DNA from 3 places in the Psychromonas sp. L1A2 genome. Region 1 is predicted to be linked to each of the others. Evidence: predicted binding sites of a transcription regulator. Region 1 holds the regulator's gene; each other region holds the start of a gene.
The links. The regulator MetJ, encoded in region 1, represses methionine synthesis genes. The targets are predictions, from matches to a motif close to TAGACGTCTAGACGTCTA.

Region 1 (7,079 bases):
TTTGTAGATTAATTATAAATATTTAGGATAGTAAAATGACAACATTAAATGAAAAGTTACAAGCACTTAAAGTAATTCCTGTAATTGCAATTAAAGACGCTAATGACGCCGTTCCGTTAGGTAAAGTATTAGTTGAAAATGGTATGCCTTGTGCGGAAATTACATTCCGTACTCCTGCTGCTGCACAAGCCATTAAAAACCTACGTGAAGCTTTCCCTGAAATGCTAATTGGCGCTGGTACTGTATTAACAAGCAAAACAGTTGATGAAGCCATTGATGCGGGTGTTGATTTTATCGTGAGCCCTGGCTTTAACCCGACAACGGTTAAATACTGTCAGCAACGTAATATGCCAATCATTCCTGGTGTAAATAGCCCATCTTTAGTTGAGCAAGCAATGGAAATGGGATTAACAACGTTAAAATTCTTCCCTGCTGGTCCATCTGGTGGCGTTCCAATGTTGAAATCACTCACTGCTGTTTACCCTGTTAGCTTTATGCCTACCGGTGGTGTTTCACCTGCGAATATCAATGAATATTTAGATATCAAGGCGGTACTTGCTTGTGGCGGTACTTGGATGGTACCTGCTGATTTAATTGATAATCGTGAATGGGATAAAATTGGACAATTAGTTAAAGAAGCGGTTGCTGCTTTAAAATAATTATCAACTGTCTTTTGGAAACCTCGGTTATGTATTTAATCGAGGTTTTTTTATGTCTTTTAAAAATGAATACAAAAAGTAGTTATACCAATTACATTAAATAAGTAATCTAAATTTCGCGCAGGAAAAATGACTTAGTTTAAGGTGTAAATTGAGCCTTTCGAAGATTAACTTCGTTAATCGTCTGTCTGAGAATTAACCAAAAAACGTTAATGCTTTAATGTTTCTTTCCTTTACGAAATTTACAACGAAGAAATAAGTTATTTTAATAAGTAAAATAGATCAGTTAATAAGTGTGATTGGTATTAATCTACTTTACTGGCTAAAAATTTACTTTTTCATTACAAGTATTGCAAAGTGAATAACTACTTACTTACATTCATTTATGTCCTAAATTGAAAGGTTGTAACCTTAAAGAAAGTAAGCTCTGCGTAAGCGAATATAAAATTGGCATTATTGTTATTAAAGAAGGTTTTATAGGATAAAAGAGGTAAAAAATCTGAGTAATTAATGTTGATCTAACCAAAGAGCAAGTAACCACCTATAAAGAACGGCGGTATTATTTGCTTTGAATTTCATTAGTTGGTCAATAAGAGGTTTTTATTTTGCTGTTTTTTCCATTGTTTCTGAAATATTCACATTTTGGCTTTTATCTAACTCTTCATCTTCAGGCAATGGTTGCCCGGTGTAAGCATGTAAAAAAGCTTCACATAATAATTCGCTATTCGTAGCATGACGTAGATTATTCACTTGGCGTCGGGTACGTTCATCAGTCAGTATTTTCAATACTTTAGTTGGTATTGAAACTGTCACTTTTTTTACCTGTTCACTTTTTTTACCGTGCTCAGCGTAAGGACTAATATATTCACCGTTCCACTTTGTTGACATAATAATAACCTTTTAAAAAATATGCTTTATTTTACCTTGATCTTTTAAGTATGGCAATCTGAACGTAAAGAGGGCTAGAAGTCTATTAAGCTTATTTGAAATTTAAATTTAGCTATCTTTGGTTTTATGCCTTAAATAGTGGTGATTTAAGTGATGTTATTTGTCATTCATTCGGTTTAAGAGTTGATAGTAAGTCTTTAGTGGAAGCCGTTAACTTACTGCTTTTAAATGGGTTTAGCGATAAAGTTTTATCTTCATTTAGCGTGATGTCGTAGAATTGTGGCAGGTTAAAATTAATTTGCTCATCAAGAGAATCAGGGAGGTGACTATTAGATGCGTAGAATCGATTTACGTTTTGTACAAATTCATTTTTTGAACCCGCAAAGTTTAAAAACGTCTCCACATCGTTATCTGCATTAGCAATATAAACGTTAAAACCATTATGATAATTCTCAAAAAAGAATTGAATCAAACCTTCACTTATATGAGACTCAATAACATCTGCCGTTTGATCATAGTGAGTCGTTTTTAAGTTTAATGAACTAGCTGATAATTTCTTTTTAGAAATATGGCTATAAATATCCACAGCACTTTCTAGATGCTGTAATGAAACGCCTTTACGTTCGAAGTAAAATCCAAATTTTCTACCACCAGTCCATAATGTTTGTACCGATCTTGTATGTACGGTATGCAAACGTAGTTGAATAAACTCATTCAGTTTACTGCCGAATGATTGACAAATTTGTTCACTAAAATGTCTGCTATAACAAAATAAATCAATTTGATGAGGTGGCGAAGCATCTTGATGCATTTTTGAAAGGATTGTATTAAGTGCTTCAACCACTGAAAATTGACTATTAAAATGTAATGTACGGACTTCATTCCACGAGTTACGGTATATAAAATCGATACTGCCAATTAGGCTTTCTTTATTTTCACCGTAAGCCATTACATTATCGATCTGGTTTAATTCACTTTCTTCTGTATCTTGCCAATGTCTTGTTGGATCTTTTTCTACATTTAAGAAAATAGATAAATGCTTAATAGCACAAGGCGCACTAAGTGCTTTATCACTGGCTTTTGGTACATATACAGGGAAAACAGCGTATAAGTCTTTTGCAAATTGGTTTAGGTTTTTATCAACTAAATCAGAACCTTGATTATATAAGTGAAGTTTTGTATCTTCATCGTATAATCCATTTACATAACTCCAAGCAACTAACTTAGATAGGTAAGGTGAATCACCTAAACAGGGAGTAGAAGCCAATTCAAAAGAATCTAAAGTACTATTGAATAAGTACCAACCAGCTTTATTTTTACGATGCTCAGGAATTTGAATGAAACTGAGATTATGCTCAACTAGATTTGGTGAGATATTAGGATTAATAATATCAACTTTGCCTGGTAGCGTTTCATGTGCCGCGTAAAGTTTACGAGATAAAATACCTATATCTTCAGCACTGATTGATTCACTAATGTTGTTATCACGTGCAAATTTAATTAAGTTACTATAGCTTAACATTAGCGCATCAAGTAAAAGGGTATTCGCTTGTTTTACTTCGCGTATTTTCCAATTATTACGGTTATCTAAGTCTGCAATTTGACTATCAGTCCAACCCCATTGATTGATTAACTTATTTAATATAGTACGTCGCCAAGCAGAGTTCTCTTTAAAGGAAGATGTCGATAGCATCTCTTCTGTTTTAAAGTAAAAACAAACTCGTACTAACTCTAAACGTTGTAAATCATTAATGCTAATTAAGTAGTCACTTACTTTGCTAAGCATGAGACAGTATGGGTCTAAGTGTTCATCATAGAAATCTTGTTCCTGAAAACTTTTTTTGTATGATGTCGAAATAAGCTCTATATTTGGATACTCCCAAGAATAAGCTTCCATTAAAATGGTCTTTAATGTTGCTTTATATGGGTTATCGATGCCCTTATAAAGTTGCCATAATGTAGCACCAAATAACTCTTCAGCAGGTACACAATATAAGCCACCTAAGTCCAACCAATCATCGGCATTAATTTGCCCAGTTGCACAAAGGTTTTTAACATAGCTATCGTAGTGATGTTCATGTTCATGAGGAATTTGTCGCCATAAAATACGTCGACCAGCAACACGTAATGAGGTGCGATAAAACTCATCGAGTAACAACATATGTTGAGATGTTCCACATGATTCATTACTCAACGCTGCTTTATTATTAACTCTGAATTTATTATCAGGAATAAGGAAGAAGTTTAACTCCACGCCTAAACTTTCCGCCCAATAGGTGATTTCCCATGATTTTTTATCAAGCAATTCAACTCGAGCTGGATCTAATTCATGCGAATAACAAATCCAAACATCAAAATCACTTTCAGAACATTGACCAATAGACGAGGTACTCCCCATGGCATACAAGCCAATAATCTCTGGCGCTTCTATTTCATCTTCTGGCAATTCAATGGCGAATAGCTTTTGTACTAAATTTTGGTGTTTTTTAGTGGGGCTAAATTGACAAATACCAACCGGTACATCACCTTTTATATAACCAGGTAAAGCAGGGTCGTTGAAGTGTAATAATAATGGAAAACTTTGAAAAACATCAGCTTCATCTTGCCTCATTAATGCTAAAGCAGATCTAACGCGTAGGCGAGAAAACTCGTCTGATTTGTCGCGTAATTGGATGATTTCTTGATTCAAGCTGTGTTCCATTTGTGCAGGCGTAAATTACTATTAAACCCTAAAAAAAGTGTGAGCATCATAGCATTAATTATGGTTATTGGTAAATATAGTGTTCTTCTACTACAAGCGCAGTCAACGACGCCCCTAGAGTTATCGAGGGGCTACAGGTTAATCTTCCGCTATCTGGTAAGGGAGAGGAGCGTAATAAAGTGTAGAGCCTTCAAGTTCTTTTACTTGGAAAATATCTTCAGGATTTGTATCTTTCGGCAATACGGCTAATACTTCAATGTGACCATCACCGTATTGACATGCAGACACTATTGCACCGACTCGTTTCCAATTGTTATTTAATAATATTTCGATTGTTTGACCTGCTTTTGGGCAATCGTTTGAACGGCCTGTCAGAATAAACATTGCACGTTTATTAGCTCCACGATATTTTGCTCTAGCTACCGTTTCTTGGCCGATGTAACAACCTTTTGTAAAGCTTATCCCATCAAGCGCCTGTAAATTCAACATTTGTGGGATAAATTGTGCAGATATTTGTGCTTCAATAAAACCGACACCTGCAGCAATATTCATTGCATTCCATAAACTGTCATCGAAGATTTCTGCTTTATTTTTTAAATCGGCTAATAAATCTTCAGCAACTGCATTTTTCATAATCGCAAGATAACGTAATGATGGATATGGTTGTTTTATCAATATTGTGCCGCTATCAAGTAAACTACTTGTTTCATGCGTTGTTGCCGTATCAACCTCTTCAGCAATATATTCTGCTGATTTAGGGCCTGCTAAACCAAATATTTTATATTCAGTTTCTTTTTGTATCACGACTTTAGAAAAAGCAGCATATTTTTTTAATTCTGGTAATTGTACTTCAGAGACAGAGCTAGGCTGAGTTAATAAAACACGGTCTTCTAATACAATTACTCGTGCGACTGTCCACGCTTTTCCTTGAGGGTTACAATGCGCAGCTAAGGTTTGCTGCCCGGTTTCTAATTTTTCAAGATCACAAGTTAATTGTCCTTGTAAAAAAGTAATACGGTCTTCACCTGTTACACTAATTAAATCCCAGCTATCAAGTGGGCATAAAACTAAGTCTGGTAGCTTACTAATGTTCTCAAGTTGGCTAAGTGTTCGCATATTGGCCTCATTTTTGGTCTAATTGGTCTATTACAATGTTATAGCTCACAACCTATTTTGTCAGTAGTTGCTGTTAATAAAACGTTGTTGTTATGATGTTGTGCACTGTATATCAATTGATATAAATAACCGATTAATATTACACGTTATTAATTCGATAAATATTTATTTGTGGGTCATCATCGTTTACTGCTAATTTTGCCTGAACTTACTTTTTAATGCAGTGTAGTATCATGTTTCATATTATTTTGGATTGCTATTATAAATAATCCTCCATTTTTTTTAAAAGGAAGTATTTGTCATGACAGAAGAGGTTTCTCTTTCTCGTTTATTGTGGGCTTGTCGTCGTGGTATGTTAGAACTTGATGTACTGTTTATGCCATTTGCAAAAGAGGCTTACAGTGATTTAAGCCAACAACATAAATTGTCCTTTCAGCGTCTTTTGACTTGCGAAGACCCTGAGTTATTTGCTTGGTTTATGGGGCATAAGACCTGTCCTGATCCTGATCTTGCTGAAATTGTCGATGTCATCCTCAAGCGCGTTAAATTATAACATACAATCTACCCGTTCATTTATCGCCAACGTACTGGCGATAATAACACTGCTATTCAGTGCTATTTTATTGTTTTTGTTGTGGGGAGTGGGTTGGTTTAGTGTTGTTTTTTTAATCGCTTATATATTAACTTCTTTTTATCTTGTCCAATCGTCAATACTCTTACCATTTTCTTGTGCTTTATCTGAAACTGGGAATATCGAAATCAATAAACCCATGGTTATTGCAGGTAAGATTAATTCCCGATCTTTTTATAATGGTTGGATTATATTGCTATGCGTGGAAGCGACAGATAAGTTATTAGTGAAGCAGCTACAACACAACAAACCAAGAAAATGGTTTATTGTGTTTTATGATAGCGTTACAGAAGAAGAGTACCATTTACTTGCTCGTCTTATTAATAGCGCGCGTTGGGGTTAATCTTTTTTAGGGTTTAATATTGTTGGCTTAGGGTTATCGCTTTGTTCTGGATAATCCAAGTTGTAATGTAAACCTCTGCTTTCTTTTCTTCTTATTGCACTTTTTATAATTAATTCTGCGACTTGAACTAAATTTCTCAGTTCTAATAAATTATTGCCTACTTTAAAGTTACTGTAATACTCAGTGATCTCGTGTTGTAATAATTCAACTCGACTTAGTGCCCTTTGTAAGCGTTTATCAGTGCGTACGATACCAACATAATCCCACATAAATAAACGTAGTTCATGCCAGTTATGTTGAATAACAACTTGCTCATCTGAATTTTCAACTTGGCTATCATCCCAATCAGGAATCACTGCAAACTTGCGTTCTTTATAGAAAGGAATACGGTTAATAATATCTTTTGCACAAGCATGCGCATATACAATACATTCCAGTAGTGAATTTGAGGCTAAGCGATTAGCTCCGTGTAAGCCTGTATAAGTCACTTCACCTATTGCATATAAGCCATCAATGTCTGTTTGACCATGGTGATCAATCATAACACCTCCACAAGTATAGTGGGCTGCAGGAACAATAGGCATTGGTTGATGAGCAATATCAAGCCCTAAGAGTAAGCAGCGACGATAGATAGTTGGAAAGTGTTTTACAATGAAATCTTTGGGTTTATGGCTAATATCTAAATACATACAATCCACACCAAGACGCTTCATTTCGTAATCGATCGCACGAGCGACGATA
Region 2 (7,079 bases), 150 kb from region 1:
TTAGGCGCAACATAATCTGCTAGACAATGGTTAACAAACGGTGCTTTTTTCTCTGTTTGTTGACGTAATTGATTACTCACTTGTAAAACTTCAGTTCGTGTTTCATCGGTATAGATTTCAATATCATCACCCACGCTGTTAGCTGGGAATATACCAACAATACCAGCGGCGCTAATTTCACCTTCCGCTTCTACCGTATCTAACATCGCTAATGCGTCTGCAAATAAACGCGTTGCTTCTTCGCCAACGACTTCATCTTTAAGAATGCGTGGATATTTACCCGCTAATCCCCACGTCATAAAGAAAGGCGTCCAATCTATATATTCACGTAACACGCTGATCGGCATAGTTTTAAAGACTTGAACACCTAACTTGTTAGGCACTTTAGGTTGGTAATTTACCCAATCTAATTTAGCAGCATTCGCACGCGCTTGAGGCAAGCCAATTGGCGCACTACGCGGACGTTTATTTGCATGTTGCTCACGAACACGTTCGTAATCTAAATTTAATTTATCAACAAACTCAGGCTTATGCGCAGGTGTTAACAACTTCTGACAAACACCAACAGCACGCGAAGCGTTAGACACATAAACAACAGGTTGATCGTAATTCTGTTCAATTTTAACTGCGGTATGCGCTTTAGATGTTGTCGCTCCACCAATCAGTAATGGAATAGTTAAACCTTGACGTTGCATTTCTTTTGCAACATAAACCATTTCATCTAATGAAGGTGTAATTAATCCCGATAAACCAATTAAATCAGCATTATGCTCTAATGCCGTTTTAATAATTTTTTCAGTCGGCACCATCACGCCAAGGTCGATAATTTCATAGTTATTACATTGTAAAATAACACCCACAATATTTTTACCAATATCGTGCACATCGCCTTTAACCGTTGCCATCACCACTTTACCGTTAGTGGCGCCAACCGCTTTTGTTGCTTCGATATAAGGGTTTAAATAAGCCACGGCTTGTTTCATTACTCGCGCAGATTTAACCACTTGCGGTAAGAACATTTTACCTTCACCAAACAAATCACCCACTATATTCATGCCGTCCATTAATGGACCTTCAATGACTTCGATAGGCATGTTCACAGCTTGTCGTGCTAATTCTGTATCTTCTTCAATAAACTCAGTGATGCCTTTTACTAAAGCATGTGCAATACGTTCATTAACCGGTAATGCTCTCCATTCCAGTGCTTTTTTGTCATCAACTTTAACGGCACCATCACCACGGTATTTTTCAGCAAGATCTAATAATGCATCTGTTCCGTTGGCATGTTTGTTTAATACAACATCTTCAACGGCATCTTTTAATTCTTTAGGAATATCATCGTATATAGCTAATTGAGCCGCATTAACAATCCCCATATCCATACCATTTTGAATACAGTAATAAAGGAATACTGCATGAATCGCTTCTCGGACGGGATTATTGCCGCGGAATGAGAATGATACGTTAGAGACGCCACCAGAAATCATTGCATGTGGTAGGTTATCTTTAATATCTTTAACGGCCTCGATAAAATCAACCGCATAGTTGTTATGCTCTTCAATCCCTGTTGCGATTGCAAATATATTAGGATCAAAAATAATATCTTCAGGAGGAAAACCAACTTGATTAACTAAAATATCGTAAGAACGCTTACAAATTTCAAATTTACGTTTACGTGTATCTGCTTGGCCATCTTCATCGAAGGCCATCACAATCACAGCAAAACCGTAACGACGAATTAATTTAGCTTGGTGAATAAAGTTATCAACACCTTCTTTCATGCTGATTGAATTTACAATCCCTTTACCTTGCACACACTTCAAGCCCTCTTCTAATATTTCCCATTTAGAAGAGTCGACCATGATTGGAACACGTGAAATATCAGGTTCAGAAGCGCATAAATTTAAGAATTTTTTCATCGCATATAATGAATCAAGCATCGCTTCATCCATGTTGATATCGATAATATCAGCGCCGGCTTCTACTTGATGTAACGCAACTTCAAGTGCTTCATCGTATAATTCATCTTTAATCAAACGCTTGAAACGTGCTGAGCCCGTTACATTAGTTCGCTCACCGACGTTTTGAAATAGGGAATCATGACGAATGGTTAATGCTTCAAGACCACTTAAGCGACACGCTATTTCAATTTCTGGTAATTGACGAGGCTTGATATCAGCAACCGCATCAGCCATAGCTTTAATATGTGCAGGTGTAGTACCACAACAGCCACCCACTAGATTTAAGAAGCCACTTTCAGCCCATTCTTTAATATGAACTGTCATTTCGTCAGCTTCTAAATCATATTCACCAAAGGCATTCGGTAAACCAGCATTAGGGTGAGCAGAAACATAGGTTTCTGAAATACGCGACATTTCTTGAATGTATTGACGTAATTCGTCAGGACCTAACGCACAGTTTAAACCAAAAGTAAGTGGTTCAGCATGGCGTAGGGAATTGTAAAAAGCTTCAGTCGTTTGGCCTGATAAGGTACGACCCGATGCATCCGTAATTGTGCCGGAAATCATCAATGGTAATTTATAACCAAGCTCTTCAAATACTGTTTCAACAGCAAAAACAGCGGCTTTTGCATTTAAGGTATCAAAAATAGTTTCAATCAGAATTAAATCACAACCACCTTTAATCAAGGCTTTAGTTGATTCGATATAAGCAACCACTAATTCATCAAAGGTAACATTACGATAAGCAGGATCATTAACATCAGGAGAAATAGAACAAGTACGGTTTGTTGGGCCTAATACACCTGCTACAAAACGAGGGCGATCAGGTGTTTCATCTGTTTTTTCATCGGCAACACGTCGGGCAATACGAGCCGCTTGTAAATTAATTTCTGCCGATATGGATTCCATTCCATAATCAGCCATTGCGATGGTCGTTGCATTAAATGTATTGGTTTCAAGAATATCTGCACCAGCATCAAGGTATTCTCGATGTATATTGGCAATGACTTCAGGCTGAGTAAGCACTAATAAATCATTATTACCTTTTAAATCAGAATTCCAATCTTTAAAGCGTTCGCCACGAAAGTCTGCTTCTTCAAATTTATGATCCTGGATCATGGTGCCCATACCACCATCAATCAAAAGAATGTGTTTTTCTAGTTGTGCTTTAATCAACGCACCACGATCGCTTACTGACATAGAGTTCCCTGCTACTTATTCTAAGATAAAAACCAATTCGTATAATAACATAAAAGTCATCAGCAAACCCTTTCAAAGCGGATAACGTCTTGAAATATTCTGTTATAAATTATGAATTTTTTGATAGTTGTAATAGGAGGAAATGATGGAAAAAATCAGTATCGACAATAATTAAACATAAAAAAGCGAGCTAAGTAGCTCGCTTTAAAAATAAAAGAACAATTTAATTGTGATTATTAAAAGTATCATTGATATTCATAAAAAATTAACTACTTACCAATAAACCTTTACAAATAATCCACTATCTAATTCGATAAAAATAAGTGTTAGAAACGCCCATTGGCAATGAGTTTTAAAAAATAAACTCCTAACTCTGACACTTACTTTTAATAAAATGATAAAACGTAATAATAATTAAGCTCCTGTATATTTGAATACAACCAGCATTAATTCCTAAAATCCAAGATGTTCCCTATAGAGGGGCTGAGCGCTTAGTATAACAACTCAATAGTTAATGATTTTAGAACACTGGTACGAGTAAAATTTAAAATAACTGTATACCTCCGTCTTATTTTTATTAAAAAATGTGAAAACCAAATAATGGTATTTCACGTAATAATAACGCTATGTTAAAAACCAATCTGTGAACTTCACAGAACCTTTTCGAAATAATCTATATTTCTATAACAACTTATTCGTTAAGCTCCTCGCTATTTATTTATCACTAAATAAGTATAGGATAGGTTTTAATCTTTGCCAGTTTATTGTTGTAATTATGATTAAAAATCTTAAATAATAATTATATGCTATTTCAAGTCGGTTAAATCATATGGTGTAACCTGATAAACACAATAATTTAACCAGTTATTATATAAAAGATTTCCATGACTACGCCAAGTGGCACGAGGTGCTTGATTGGCATCATCATTTGGAAAATAATTAACTGGAAGTACAGGCTCCAAATCTTCTTCGATATCTCTTAAGTATTCATTACTTAAAGTATGAGCATCGTATTCTGGATGCCCAGTAATAAATACTTGACGACAATCCGGGCTCGCAGCTAAGTAAACACCTGCATCTGGTGCATCAGCAAAAACGGTTAAATCAGTTTTACTTTGAATCTCATTGCTATTAAATTCTGCATAGCGCGATAAAGGAGCCCAAAATTGGTCATCAAACCCTCTAACAAGTGGATGCTGATGATGGTGAGTATTATGAGAATAAATACCAGATAACTTATCGTCTCTCGTTACTTTTTCTAAATCATAAAGTATTTTTAAGGCCGCTTGTGCAGCCCAGCAAAGAAAGAGTGTTGAAGTCACGTTATGACGAGACCAGTTTACGATTTCAGTAAACTTATCCCAGTAATAAACGTTTTCAAATGGAATTGTACCTAACGGCGCACCAGTAATAATGAACCCATCCCATTTCTGACTTTTTATGCGCTCAAAGTCACCATAAAATTTATCGAGATGCTTTTGCGGTGTATTTCGACTCGCTCTTGCATCAACACGCAATAACTCAATATCAACCTGTAACGGTGTATTTGATAATAAGCGCATTATTTGCGTTTCAGTTTCAATTTTTTTAGGCATTAAATTTAAAATTAATACTCGCAGTGGACGAATATTCTGATGACTAGCTCGTGATTCAGACATAGTAAAAATATTTTCAGATTTTAAAATATTTGATGCGGGTAAATCATCTGGAATACGAATTGGCATAGTTGTTCCCTTTAGAATTTTTCATTTAGACATCTAGAAGTCTAACACTAAAATTGAATTTAAAAACATAAAATTTAAATAAGGCTTTTACTGGTATCCATATAACCCATTAGTTAGACTGAAAAAGAGTATTAATTATCAGATATAAAAGGAATTAAGATGTTAGAGATTCAAACGGTTGTAGCTGACTTAAACAATAAACAGCACGCAGATGCTTACCTTAGTTTAATGTCGCATTATGCTTGTGATCCAATGGGCGGTGGCGAAGATATTAATGACTTTGCAAAACAAAATTTAGTCTCAACACTGCTAAAGCGAACAGATATTTTTATCGTTTTAATTTTTAGTAGTGAAAAGCCTGCTGCTTTATTAACAGCCATTGAAGGTTTTTCTACTTTTGCCTGTAAACCGTTATTTAATATTCATGATGTCGTTGTACATAGTGATTTTAGAGGGAATAAATTAACTCAACATTTATTCGAAAAAATTGAAGAGATTGCTAAAGCTCGTGATTGTTGCAAAATCACATTAGAAGTATTGAGTGGCAATGAAGTTGCTTGTAAAGCTTACCAACGTTTAGGCTTTTCTGATTATCAACTTGATCCAGAATTTGGCAGTGCTTTATTTTGGACAAAGAAAATTTAATCTACGTTACGTTAATTCTTCGCTTAAAGATGAATAAACCGCTTAGTCTTAGTTAACTGCGCGGTTATTCTAAAAACGGGTCAATGTTAGCTACCCTATTGATTAATTTCATTATTATATTGTTGCTGTAATTCTTTAATATCTTCAACCATTAAATCCATATCTACGCTATTAATACCTTGCTTATTAGGCACAGACTTAAACGTTGCATGCAACTTTCCATCCGGGTCAATTAAAACAATAGATGCACTGTGATCGACCAAATAAAAATCATCTGTATCACCCGCTTCAACAATGCCATAAATTAAACCAAGCTGTGTTACAAAAGGCCATAGTTGTTTATGTGTGCTCGTTACACCGATAAAGTTTTTATTAAAATAATGAACATAGTCTGCGAGTTGTTCCGCTTTATCTCGATTAGGATCAACAGAAACAAATACAACTTGAGTGGTTGTATTATCATCATTAGTTAAACTAGGATAAATACGATCTAAATCAGCGAGTGTAGTAGGGCAAACATCAGGACAAAAAGTATAACCAGCAAAGAAAAGCGTCCATTTCCCTTTTAATGATTCATTTGTAAAAGCAACTTTTCCCGCTTTTTCAAAAGCAAACTCATTTAAAATAATACGCGGTTTAGCTAAAAATAAAGCATTATTATCTGTTTCAAATGTATCACCATTTTTAGCATTTAGATTAATGGCTTCTAATCCACCTAACGCAAAAAATAAACCCACGATTACAATACTGCATATAATTATTATACGTTTCATTTTTTTACTCTATTTGCTCAAAGCAAGTGATGAAAATGCCAATAAATAGAATAACTATTTATTGGCATTTTCTTCGCTTTATTAATTTATTTACTGCATTTACTTAAGCGATTAAGTTACAAAGCAGATAGATAAACGTTTACATCCAATCAGCAGTACGAATAACACCAACTGCAATACCTTCAATATCAAATGATTGAAACTCTAAATCAACCTTAATGGGATCGAATAATGTATTTTCAGCTTTTAATGTTATTTGCTTACCATCACGATAAAAGCGTTTAACGGTTACATCATCTTCAACTCTTGCAACAACTACTTGGCCATTATTGATATTTTGGGTTTTATGTACAGCTAATAGATCACCATCCATAATACCAATATCTTTCATGCTTTCGCCCTGAACACGCAATAAAAAATCTGCCGCAGGATGAAATAAAGTAGGATCAACATTGTAATGAGTTTCAACGTGCTCTTGAGCTAAAATCGGCTCTCCGGCAGCTACTTTACCGATTAAAGGCAAGCCTTCGTTGGCTGCTTCATTATCTTTATGCTCACTAATAACGCGAATACCACGAGATGTGCCAGATAATATTTCAATCGCCCCTTTACGTGCTAATGCTTTTAAATGCTCTTCTGCTGCATTGGCACTTTTAAAACCTAGAATTCTTGCTAATTCCACGCGTGTTGGTGGCATGCCAGTCTTTGTAATTTGATCTTTTATTACGTCTAGGACTTCGCCTTGGCGTTTAGTTAACTCTTTCATTAGGATCTCC
Region 3 (7,079 bases), 540 kb from region 1:
TAGTCGCCACTTCTTGGCGAATACGTTCAGGTGATGCATATAGCATTGATGGATCCATGTTACCTTGAAGTGCAACACGCGACCCAACACGTGCTTTCGCTTCTTTAATATCAATTGTCCAATCTAAGCCAATTGCATCACAACCAGTATCGGCGATCTGTTCGATCCATTGGCCACCATTTTTTGTAAATAAAGTAACCGGAATTTTTTGACCATCATAGTTACGCGTTAAACCATCCACTATTTTATGCATATATTGCAATGAGAAGTCTTTATAATCGCGTGGCGATAAAATCCCACCCCAAGTATCAAATACCATTACAGACTGAGCACCTGCGGCAATTTGCGCATTCAAGTAATCAATCACAGAATCGGCTAATTTGTCTAATAAAAGATGCAATGTTTGTGGTTCTGCAAATGCCATTTTTTTAATTTTAGTGAAGAATTTTGAACCGCTTCCTTCAACCATATAAGTCGCTAACGTCCACGGGCTACCAGAAAAACCAATTAATGGCACTTCGCCTTTTAAATCACGACGAATGGTACGAACCGCATTCATTACATACTGAAGTTCACCTTCAGGATCTGGCATGATTAGATTATCAACATCTTTCTTACAGCTAATAGGACGCTCAAATCGAGGGCCTTCACCTTCAGAGAAATATAAACCTAAGCCCATTGCATCGGGGATTGTTAAAATATCAGAAAATAGAATCGCTGCATCTAAATCAAAACGACGTAAAGGTTGTAAAGTCACTTCACAAGCTAAATCAGCATTACGACATAAAGACATGAAATCACCTGCTTGAGCACGTGTTGCTTTATATTCTGGTAAATAACGACCTGCTTGACGCATCATCCACACGGGAGTTTTATCTACTTCTTTGTTTAGCAAAGCGCGAATATAACGATCATTTTTTAATTCTGTCATTTGTAACCTTATCCTGTTTTAGCTATTGATAGCCTATCGAGTAATCATTTCCATCTATTGATAGAATATACCTTATCTCTTCGCATAAATAAATTTGGTATTACCTATCGCTTCGATACCTAAAATTAAATTTAACGGCATCGCTTTACTGTTTTTTCAATTAATTTTCGCGCGATTGTCCCATGTTTTGGTACTAGAGGTAAATCATCGATATCGTACCAATTTGCTTCAATTAACTCTTCGGGCTGAATTTTTATTTCGCCTGATGCGTAATCAGCGGTAAATCCCATCATTAACGAATGAGGAAATGGCCAAGGTTGACTGGTAACATATTGAATATTTTTAACCTTAAGGCCGACCTCTTCAAAAACTTCACGCGCTACACAAGCTTCTAAGGTTTCACCTGCTTCAGTAAATCCAGCTAAGGTTGTGTAAACAGGGTAATTGTCTTTTTGATGGCGGTTATGTAAAGCCAAAAGGATCTTTTTTTGCTTACGAATCGCCACAATAATACAAGGAGACACTCGCGGATAAGCACGATGTTGACAGTGATAACATTTCATCGCAACTTCCCAATCAATCTCTTGCATTGGATTGCCACATTGGCCGCAAAAACGATGGGTTTTATAAAATAAAGCAACTTGAAATGCACGCCCTGCCATCTCAAATAACAAATCCTGAACTTTTCCTAATAATGAACGTAAGCTAACATATTCGCCTAACCCCATATCTAAATGATTATCGACTTCTACTAAATAACACGAGTAACTATTATAGGTTCCTAATAAACGCTTATTATCTGTAACGTGATCAGGAAAAGGTAATTCTTCAATACACCCAAAAGGGATCAGCTCTCCTTTATCTAAGGCAACTAATTTTCCTTCTGATAAAACAAACCACCATGCGCTGTCGTGTAACGCGGTTTTTAACTCTGACATTCTGAATACTCATTTTCGGGAGTGATAAATAATATAGTGCAATATCAAGCCGCTATTGAACAAGCGTTATTTTTATCTTATCAAGGTAACAACACATTAATCTTACAAATTAAAAGTCATAACAACGATTAATGTAAAATATGTGTATTTCAAGCTATTACATTGGGTATAAGCTCACAGTAATGATGTGGTTACCTATATAAACTAAATTTATATTGACGGATGCCGCTATTTGACTTAATTTTTACCTAGTTAATTTTATAGCTAGTTCATTTAAAAGAGGTTTTTATGCTTAAAAAAATAAAGCAAGCAAAAGAAGAATGGGGTGGCACACTTGCTGTTTTAGATAACTGGCTAGATGAGCGCCAAAAATTGGTTATTTTATACTGTAAACTAGCAGGGCTACCGCCATATCAAAAAGAAAAACAAGGCTTACCAAATCAAGCCTTAATCACTGAATTCTGCCAAGGTTTATTAGATTATGCTTCAACAGGCCACTTTGAAGTTTATGAACAAATCATTGAAAAATCTAAATTAAGTGGCGAAGAGAATTTAAAAATAGCACAAGAGCTATACTCTAGAATCACCACAACAACTGATACAGCTTTAAATTTTAATGATACTTATGCAGAAAATGCATCTGATAAAACGCTATTAAACTTTGATAGAGATTTATCTGAGCTGGGTCAAATAATGGAAAGTCGATTCGAACGAGAAGATCAATTATTGGAAGTCGTACACCTAAACCATACTCTTGCATAGTAAATCGAATAATTTTGTTTTCATGATGAAGCTGAGATTTAAAAAGTAATGAATTGAAACTAAAAAACAATCTATGCAGATTGTTTTTTAGTATTTGAATTCAAGTAATAAGCTAAAGGCTTATACCACAAAAAACAAGTGTTCTTCTTACAAGTGTGGTACTTGAGAATCTAAGCTATTTTTAACTAATAAAAAATATTCTTTAATAAAAAGCGCTTGTTCCTCTGAAGCACAATTTTCCCAGCATTTACCTAGTATTTGTTCCATATCATCAACAATTCTATCGCCTTCAGCAACGACTACTAAGCGCGTTTCATTACTCAACTGAGGTTGTTGCTGACAAAATGTCATCAATAAATTCGCTACTTCATCTAATACGATATCGGCAATAACTTGCCCATTCCCAGAGCTTGCAGCCCCTTCGAAGATATTTAAATTATCAGCAAAATAACCTATACAAGATTCGTATGCTTCACTTTTTAATAACATAACTACTAAGCTCTATCTGTTATAAACCATTAATAAACAATGCTTAATATTCATCATTAAGCATTGTCATGTATTCGTTAAAGTTCACCCATTTCACGTAAAGAAAGATCTCTACGAGCATTAAATGCTTTTAACTCTTTTTTAGGCACTTCTTGTGACAATGGTAGATCAACTGTCATCGCATTAACCGGTTTATTATAGACATGGAACTCATAGTGCAGATGCGCACCTGTCGAGCGTCCTGTATTACCGGACTTAGCAATTAATTGGTCTATCGCAACACGCTGCCCTTTATGCACTAATATTTTACTTAAATGCAAGAAACGAGTCGTATATTTACGGCCATGTTTAATCACAATATAGTTACCTGCTGCAGGGTGATAACCAGCACGAAGTACAACCCCATCACCAGTAGCATATACATTTGTACCTACAGGCACAGCAAAGTCAGTTCCATTATGTGGACTAACACGTTTTGTTATAGGGTGTAGTCGCTTAGGATTAAAACGAGAACTAATACGAGGTTTACCATTCACTGGGTAACGGCGGTAAGCTTTACTTAAACCCCTGCCCTTTTTATCATAATAACGACCATCTTCATTTAAAAATGCCGTGTAATTGCGTGAACGAGTTTTAATAATAATAGCTAATACTTCACTATCAAAACTATAAGCGCCTTCAATATATTGCTTTGCAACTAACACGTGGAAAGTATCACCAACACGTAACTGACGATTAAAATCGAACTGCTCTGATAATGCACTTGATATTTGTTGAATTTGGCTAGCCGATAGACCACTTTTTTTAGCACTGACATAAAAGCTACCAGTTACACTACCCTGATAATAGCTATTACGCCATTCGCCTTCCTTTATTTCTAGGTTGGAAGTGTAGACACCATCCTTCAAAACAAAACTTAAGGTATTAGCACGGTCAATAATGATTTTTAATGCGAGTAATTGATTATCGGGACTAACCAATAATTGTACGACTTGACCGGGTATTAAATTAGCAAGACGTAAATATTCAGTATCCGCTTCTAATAACTCTTGTAAAACGGCTGCTGAAATACTTTCATTAGAAAAGATCTCACTTAACGTATCGCCAGAGGAAATGGTTATTTCAACTTCACGATTACCAGAGAAATCAGGAAATAATTTATCGCTATTATCTCGAATTACATTCTGAGGTTCTGCGATAGCATACCCACCTTTCAATGAATCGCTAATTGGTAAGGTTAGCTCCCTCTTAATGTTTTTATTACTATGATCGCTAGGCGGTATCAAGCTCACAAACAATAAGAAAAAGAACAGCGCAATAATGGCCCAAAAATGTAGGCGAGGAAGATTATTAATAAAAAAAAGTGCTTTTCTAAACATGTTTTTACATTGAAACAATAAAGGCATAAAGGATCTCGATTAGACAGGGAAAACATAACCGCAAAATTAAAATGAGTGCGAGTATAACCCATAGACAAAGTATCTTTAAGAAAATAAAACAGTAATTTTAAGCAACTTCGACCATCAATGTAGGTAATCAGTTCTATCTTATTTAAAAAGAATAGGGTGTTATCCGTCACAAAAAAATGTAAGATGGACGTCTAGATGTAAAAACATCTAAAATAATTTAATTAAATAGCCCGAATAGGAGTTCACATGTCACGTGACTTATTTACCTCAGAATCTGTTTCTGAAGGTCATCCAGATAAAATTGCCGATCAAATTTCTGATGCCGTACTTGATGCCATTTTAAAACAAGATACTAAAGCACGTGTTGCTTGTGAAACCTACGTAAAAACCGGAATGGTTATGGTTGGTGGTGAAATCACTACTGATGCATGGGTTGATATTGAACAAATCACACGTGATACCGTACGTGAAATTGGTTACACAAGCTCAGAAATGGGTTTTGATGCAGATTCTTGTGCCGTTTTGAATGTAGTAGGTAAACAATCTCCTGATATTAATCAAGGTGTAGACCGTTCTGATCCTCGTGAGCAAGGTGCTGGTGACCAAGGTTTAATGTTTGGTTATGCAACCAATGAAACAGAAGTATTCATGCCTGCTCCTATTACTTACGCTCACCGTCTTGTTAAAAAACAAGCTGAAGTACGTAAAAGTGGTCAACTAGATTGGTTACGCCCTGATGCAAAAAGCCAAGTAACATTTGCTTATGACCAAGGTAAAATTGTTGGTATCGATGCTGTTGTACTTTCAACACAACACCGTGAAGATATTAAGCAATCAGATTTAGTTGAAGCAGTAATGGAAGAAATCATTAAGCCAGTTTTACCTGCTGAATGGTTAACTGAACGTACTAAATTCCACATTAATCCAACAGGTCGTTTCGTGATCGGTGGTCCAGTAGGTGACTGTGGTTTAACAGGCCGTAAAATTATCGTAGATACTTACGGTGGTACAGCACGTCACGGTGGTGGTGCATTCTCAGGTAAAGATCCATCAAAAGTTGACCGTAGTGCCGCTTATGCAGCTCGTTACGTAGCAAAAAATATTGTTGCTGCTGGTTTAGCAGATCGTTGTGAGATTCAAGTATCTTACGCAATTGGTGTTGCAGAGCCTACATCAATCAGTGTTGAAACATTCGGTACTGAAAAAGTAGCAAAAGGTTTAATCGTTAGCTTAGTAAGCGAACATTTTGACTTACGTCCTTACGGCTTAATTGAAATGTTAGATTTGATCAAACCTATCTATAAAGAAACGGCTGCATACGGTCACTTTGGTCGTGAGCATTTCCCTTGGGAAGCGCTAGACAAAGTTGAAGCGCTAAAAGCAGCAGCATTTTAATTAACCGTTTTATAAAAACGATTTAATGTTTAATTATGCTTACGTTTGAAGATAAAAAAGCACTCGCAGTGAAAGGTGAAGATTGTTTCATTTTAGCCGAGTGCTTTTTTGATCGCGCTTTTCCCCGTCCTAGTTATTTATTTAACCAACGAGGTCGTAGTGCTGGCTCCGCTCATCTACAAAAAAACCTGATCAAATTTAACCCTATCTTGTACCTGCAAAATAAAACTATTTTTATAGAGCACGTAGTGGCACATGAAATTGCCCATCTAATCACGTATCAGCTATTTGGAAGAGTCCGACCTCACGGTAAAGAATGGCAAAATATTATGACTCAAGTATTTAAATTACCTGCGAATACTACCCATCAGTTAGATATTAGCGATGTACAAGGACAATTATTTCCCTATCGTTGCTTATGCTCAGAACATCAATTGACCATACGTCGACACAATAATATTAAAAAAGGTACAAGCTACCTGTGCAGGAAATGCAAATCCCCTCTTACCCCTTCTAACGAATGAAATGTATTAAAACTTTAGTTGCTGCCTTAGAAGACGAGCTTAAAAAGGTAAAAGTCAAACGAGGTAAAGTAACCGGATAGAAGTTAGTAGTATTCAAAGTAAGCTGTAACGAAAATAAATATAGAAAGAAGTTAAGTTATAGGAAATATAGAAGATAGTTAGCGATGTTAAACATGAATATGGGATTAATATTGCAACTACTCCAACCCCCCGCCTTTATAGCTGCAATATTAATTTACCATTTTACTTTTTTACTTTTTACTACTCACCAACAGGTGGCTTTTAACCTGCGGTGTAGATACGCTTTTTCATCATCAAAAGCCTACCTTAATGACCAAGCTTTCACTGTGCGATGAAAGTCAGTCTCATCATCCATTATCAACGGCAATAGAAACCGAAATGAATAATGATGGTTTCTGATAATGAAAAAAGAATAGGACGATTCCTATCATTACCACGGACAAAGAATACTTAATCTTGTTTATTCAACACTGAACTATATTCATTTTCACTTCTTCTGGACGAAAGAAATATAAAATGACTGAACAATAATAAACAAGAAAGTGTGTCTCTCTGCCAACAACTTAATGATAATAGATATCATTATCACATGTCAACATTTTAGATAAAG

Region 2: metA (homoserine O-acetyltransferase MetA) is a predicted target of MetJ. The motif match lies at 4,912-4,929, and genes of this name have one in related genera.
Region 3: metK (methionine adenosyltransferase) is a predicted target of MetJ. The motif match lies at 4,714-4,731, and genes of this name have one in related genera.

The regions. Positions count from the first base shown of each region.
Region 1 covers NZ_WUAG01000002.1:1,686,170-1,693,248, forward strand. Annotated here, with positions in the region: gene GQR59_RS17730 (sugar kinase) at 1-12, shown strand, start outside; gene GQR59_RS17735 (bifunctional 4-hydroxy-2-oxoglutarate aldolase/2-dehydro-3-deoxy-phosphogluconate aldolase) at 36-659, shown strand; gene metJ (met regulon transcriptional regulator MetJ) at 1,260-1,547, opposite strand; gene GQR59_RS17745 (class I adenylate cyclase) at 1,711-4,236, opposite strand; gene ygfZ (tRNA-modifying protein YgfZ) at 4,387-5,364, opposite strand; gene GQR59_RS17755 (FAD assembly factor SdhE) at 5,666-5,917, shown strand; gene GQR59_RS17760 (protein YgfX) at 5,889-6,338, shown strand; gene nadB (L-aspartate oxidase) at 6,335-7,079, opposite strand, start outside.
Region 2 covers NZ_WUAG01000002.1:1,833,904-1,840,982, reverse strand. Annotated here, with positions in the region: gene metH (methionine synthase) at 1-3,161, opposite strand, end outside; gene metA (homoserine O-acetyltransferase MetA) at 3,968-4,885, opposite strand; gene GQR59_RS18395 (GNAT family N-acetyltransferase) at 5,045-5,530, shown strand; gene GQR59_RS18390 (SCO family protein) at 5,626-6,303, opposite strand; gene lexA (transcriptional repressor LexA) at 6,443-7,069, opposite strand.
Region 3 covers NZ_WUAG01000002.1:1,143,433-1,150,511, forward strand. Annotated here, with positions in the region: gene hemE (uroporphyrinogen decarboxylase) at 1-931, opposite strand, end outside; gene nudC (NAD(+) diphosphatase) at 1,063-1,869, opposite strand; gene rsd (sigma D regulator) at 2,158-2,631, shown strand; gene GQR59_RS15330 (DUF3802 family protein) at 2,779-3,120, opposite strand; gene GQR59_RS15335 (peptidoglycan DD-metalloendopeptidase family protein) at 3,198-4,499, opposite strand; gene metK (methionine adenosyltransferase) at 4,776-5,924, shown strand; gene GQR59_RS15345 (SprT family zinc-dependent metalloprotease) at 5,960-6,448, shown strand.